DNA from 2 places in the Stenotrophomonas sp. STEN087 genome. Region 2 is predicted to be linked to the other one. Evidence: riboswitches for the same ligand, from Rfam matches in the RefSeq annotation. Region 2 holds a riboswitch; the other holds the start of a gene.
The links. A riboswitch is a leader RNA that binds a small molecule or an ion and turns the genes downstream of it on or off. The one in region 2 is predicted to bind glycine.
Positions count from the first base shown of each region.

Region 1: linked by a shared signal. The riboswitch ahead of gcvP (aminomethyl-transferring glycine dehydrogenase) and the one ahead of ACVOK1_RS09550 (trimeric intracellular cation channel family protein) in region 2 are both predicted to bind glycine.

Region 1 is NZ_JBRRCR010000044.1:4,217-6,593, forward strand. It holds gene ACVOK1_RS12730 (multidrug effflux MFS transporter) at 1-866, opposite strand, end outside; glycine riboswitch at 1,175-1,277, shown strand; gene gcvP (aminomethyl-transferring glycine dehydrogenase) at 1,340-2,377, shown strand, end outside.
Region 2 is NZ_JBRRCR010000027.1:30,994-33,370, reverse strand. It holds gene ACVOK1_RS09555 (MdtA/MuxA family multidrug efflux RND transporter periplasmic adaptor subunit) at 1-554, opposite strand, end outside; gene ACVOK1_RS09550 (trimeric intracellular cation channel family protein) at 825-1,442, opposite strand; glycine riboswitch at 1,525-1,630, opposite strand; glycine riboswitch at 1,644-1,733, opposite strand; gene ACVOK1_RS09545 (GIY-YIG nuclease family protein) at 1,774-2,049, shown strand; gene ACVOK1_RS09540 (nuclear transport factor 2 family protein) at 2,121-2,377, shown strand, end outside.

The sequences.
Region 1 (2,377 bases), on a different contig from region 2:
GTGAAACCGATGCCGATCTGGCGGGTGGGCGTGGTGCGCCCGGCCATGCGCCCGGACAGGAACGAACCGGTGGTCATGCCGCCGATGGTGGGAATGAACAACCAGGCGAAGCCACCTTCGCCCAGGTGCAGGTGCTGCATGACGAACACCGGCGCCGAGGCGATGTACAGGAAGATGCCGCCGAAGTTGATGCTGCCGGCCAGCGCCAGGCGCAGGAAACGCGGGTTGAAGCCGATGCGCACGTAGTCACGCAGCAGGCCACGCGGCGACAGCGGCACGCGAGCCGCCACCGGGTGGGTCTCCGGCATGAAGCGTGCGGTGCAGACCAGCAGCAGCAGCGAGAACACCACCAGGAACCAGAAGATCAGCGGCCAGCCGGCGCCACTGAGCAGGATCCAGCCACCGATGATCGGCGCGATGGCCGGGGCGATGCCGAACAGCATCGATACCTGGCTCATCAGCCGCTGCGCATCGTGGCCGTGGTAGAGATCGCGGATGACCGCGCGGCCGACGATCATGCCGACGCCGGCCGACAGGCCCTGCAGCGCGCGGAACACCAGCAGCGTGCTCAGGTCGGTGGACAGCGCGCAGCCGACCGAGGCGCCGATGAACACTACCAGGCCGCCGAGGATCACCCGCTTGCGGCCCCAGGCATCGGACAGCGGCCCGTGCGCCAGGCTCATCAGCGCATAGAACAGCAGGTAGACGCTGATGGTCTGCTGCACGGCCACTTCATCCACCGCCAGGCGCTGGGCCAGCTGCGGGAAGGCCGGGAAGATCGTGTCGATCGAGAACGGGCCGAACATGGCCAGGCCTGCGAGCAGCAGGGCCATGCGTCGGGTGGAAGGGGCAACAGCGGGGGTCATCGGCAAAGCGTCCGGCTGGGCCATGCGTGGCACGCACGGCGGGCGCCGATCCCCTGCAGCAGGGACGGCGCCAGATGAATACGAGAATCCGGCCATGATAGGCCCGGATTGCGGCCGATGCCATCGACCGCTGCACAAAACGCATGGCCGGGCCATCAGCCATTCAGGCCCGCAGGCGCCCTGCCCCCGCTCCGGGCCCGTGTTCAGGCGCGGCAACCCGCTATAATCGCCGGGCAACATGGTGGGAGAAGCGGAACACCGCTGCCGAAGGCGCAACGCCCGTAATCGCTCAGGCCCGATACCACCCGTAACAGAACTCTGGAGAGACCGGTTCGATCCGGCGCCGAAGGGGCACGAAGCTGCGGCCAGCCGCACTTTTAAACTCTCAGGCAAAAGGACAGAGGGGCGCCCCGCAGACCGCCAACCGGCGGCTTGTGCCCGTGCGTGTGCCCTTTCCTGACGGATCCTTCGCCATGTCCCAGAACACCCCCTCCCTGCGTGAGCTTGAGCATCATTCCGCGTTCGTCGAGCGCCACATCGGCCCCAACGATGCCGAGATCGCGCAGATGCTCGACGTCGTCGGCCACGCCACGCTGGATGCGATGACCGATGCCATTGTGCCGGCAAAGATCAAGTCGCCCGCACCGCTGGCGCTGCCGGAGTCGATGACCGAAGTGCAGGCGCTGGCGAAGATCCGCGCGATCGCCGACAAGAACACCGTGCTGCGCAGCTTCATCGGCCAGGGCTACTACGGTACCCACACGCCGAACGTGATCCTGCGCAACATCCTGGAAAACCCGGCCTGGTACACCGCTTACACCCCGTACCAGGCGGAAATCTCGCAGGGCCGCATGGAAGCGCTGATCAACTTCCAGACCCTGTGTGCCGACCTGACCGGCATGGAAATCGCCAACGCCTCGCTGCTGGACGAAGCCACCGCCGCCGCCGAAGCGATGACCCTGGCCAAGCGTTCGGCCAAGTCGAAGTCGGACACCTTCTTCGTGCACGACGCCGTGCACCCGCAGACGCTGGAACTGCTGCGCACCCGCGCCGAGCCGATGGGCATCGTGCTGCGCGTGGGCACCCCGGCCGAAGCACTGGAAGCGGAGGCCTTCGGCCTGCTGCTGCAGTACCCGGACACCTTCGGCCAGGTCGGCGACTACAAGGCGCTGGTCGATGCCGTGCACGCGCGCGGCGGCCTGGTGGCCGTGGCCACCGACCTGCTGGCGCTGACCCTGCTGGCCGCTCCCGGCGAATGGGGCGCGGACATCGTGGTCGGCAACAGCCAGCGCTTCGGCGTGCCGTTCGGTTTCGGCGGCCCGCACGCTGCGTTCATGGCCTGCCGTGATGCCTACAAGCGCTCGATGCCGGGCCGCCTGATCGGCGTCTCCATCGATGCCGAAGGCAAGCCGGCCTACCGCCTGACCCTGCAGACCCGCGAGCAGCACATCCGCCGCGAGAAGGCCACCTCCAACATCTGCACCGCGCAGGTGCTGCTGGCGGTCATGGCC
Region 2 (2,377 bases):
TACTGCAGCTGCAGGCGCGCTTCATCCACCGAGGCCTGGTCGCTGATGCGGCGGCCCTGCAGTTGCCGCACCTTGCTCTGCTGGTCGCTCAGCTCCTGCCCGGACACGTAGTTCTGCTTCTGAAGTTCGCGGTAGCGCTGCAGCTGGCGCTCGGCATTCTCGAGTTCCGCCAGGTTCTGCTGCTGGGTGCCCTGCGCCTGCGCCAGCTTCACTTCATAGGGGCGCGGGTCGATCTGCGCGAGCAGGTCGCCGGCCTTCACCTGCTGGCCTTCCTGGAAGTGCAGGCGCAGCAGCTCGCCATCGACGCGGCTGCGCACCACCACGCTGTGCAGCGGGGTGACGGTGCCGACGGCCTTCAGGCGCAGCTGCAGGGGTTCGGCACTGGCACGGGCCACGCGCACTGGCACGGTCTTGCCCGGGCCTGCGGCCGCGGTTGCCTCGGCGCGCGGCCATGCCCACCAGGCCACCAGGCCGGCCACGATGATGACGACGGGAATCGCCCACCAGCGGCGGGAACGGGGCGGGGTGCTACGGGACGGCTCAACAGCGGACATGGGGCATCCTGCGCCCTGCGCACGCGCAGGGACATGTACGCCCGTTCGCGCATCACGCGCAGCGGGCAACGGGGGAGGGGAGTGTCTGGCGGGACCGCGACGCGGTGTGGCTGGATGCCGTCGCGCGGGCGACGGGGCGTCAATGGTAGCCAATCAGCCCGGCGATTGCCGCATGACCAAGGTCATGCCTGACCGCTCTTGTAGGGTCGAGCCATGCTCGACTGCTTCTGCCAGGAACAGTCGAGCATGGCTCGACTCTACAAGGAGCGATCAATGCACTTCGTCGTGGTACACGAACTTGGGCATTTCCCAGCGGTAATGGATCGCCAGCAGGCGCAGCGCGAAGCCACCGCCCAGGCAGCACAGGATCGCCGTGGCATCGGCCACACCCCAGCGCAGCAGCAACAGATATACCGCGCCGGTCAGCAGCGAGATGATCGCGTACAGCTCCTTCTGGAAGATCAGCGGCACCTCGTTGCAGAGGATGTCGCGCAGCACGCCGCCGAAGGCACCGGTGAGCATGCCGGCGATCAGCACGATGGGCATGGCATGGCCGGCCTCGCGTGCGATCGAGCAGCCGATCAGGGTGAAGGCGATCAGGCCCAGGCCATCGAGCACCAGGAAGGTGCGGCGGAAATGGTGCATCCAGCGCGCCACCCAGGTGGCGATCAGCGCCGCGCACACGGTGAAGCCCAGGTACTCGGGGTGCTTCACCCAGCCCAGCGGGTAATGGCCGAGCAGGATGTCGCGCAGCGAACCGCCGCCGAGGGCGGTGACGCAGGCGATCATGACCACGCCGAACAGGTCCATGCGGCGGCGGCCGGCGGACAGCGCACCGGTCATGGCTTCGGCGGAAATGGCAACGAGATAGATGATGGACAGCAGCATGGGACAGGCTCCGGGCGCGGTGGGGCCGGCCATGCGCGTATACCGCCACTGCCTGCGCAATGACGGGATGACGATGACCGGTGCCGCTCCCGCTGTCCTTTTGCCTGAGAGTTCAGCGGGATGAACCGCGTGCCCCTTCGGCGGATCGTGCCGGGCGTGCCCGGTGACCTCTCTCCAGCTCGGCGAGTCGAATGCATGGTTGGTGGGATTCCAGCCCACCGGCCTGAGCGATCATGGGAGCCTGCGCCTTCGGCGGGCGCCAGCGCGGCGCCTCTCTCCTGCATTCGGGCGGCAGTATATCCGCTGCAGTGCAGCACGCCATAATCCCCCCATGGCCCGTCCCTCCGCCCCGTGGTTCCTGTACCTGCTCGAATGCCGGGACGGCAGCTATTACGCCGGCATCAGCACCGACGTAGCCGCCCGTTTCGCCGCCCATCTGGCCGGCAAGGGCGCCCGCTACACCCGGGCCCGGCCGCCGCTGCGCATCCTCGCCGTGCGCGAGTACCCGGACCGCTCGTCTGCTTCCCGCGCCGAATGGCAGCTCAAGCAGCAGCCGCGCGAACGCAAGCTGGCCTGGCTGCAGGCCCCGGCCGAGGCCGTCCTGTAGATCCACGCCACGCGTGGATGGGGGACGCCGCCCATGCCATGATCGCCGCGCGCCCAGAGCTGGAGACCCGGATGTCCACGCTTGCCCTGTTGTTTGCGCTCTCCGCATCAACCAGCCCGGCCGCCGACCCGGCCACCCTCGCGGCCATCGAGGCCACCTGCCATGACTACGTCGATGGCCAGCTGGAAGCCGACCCGCAGCGCGTCGCGCGCTCCCTGCACCCGGACCTGGCCAAACGTGCGGTGCTGGGCGATACGCCCGACGAGCGTCTGGACCTGCGCCGGATGTCGAAGGACGAACTGGTGGCGCTGACGAAGCAGGGAGCGTT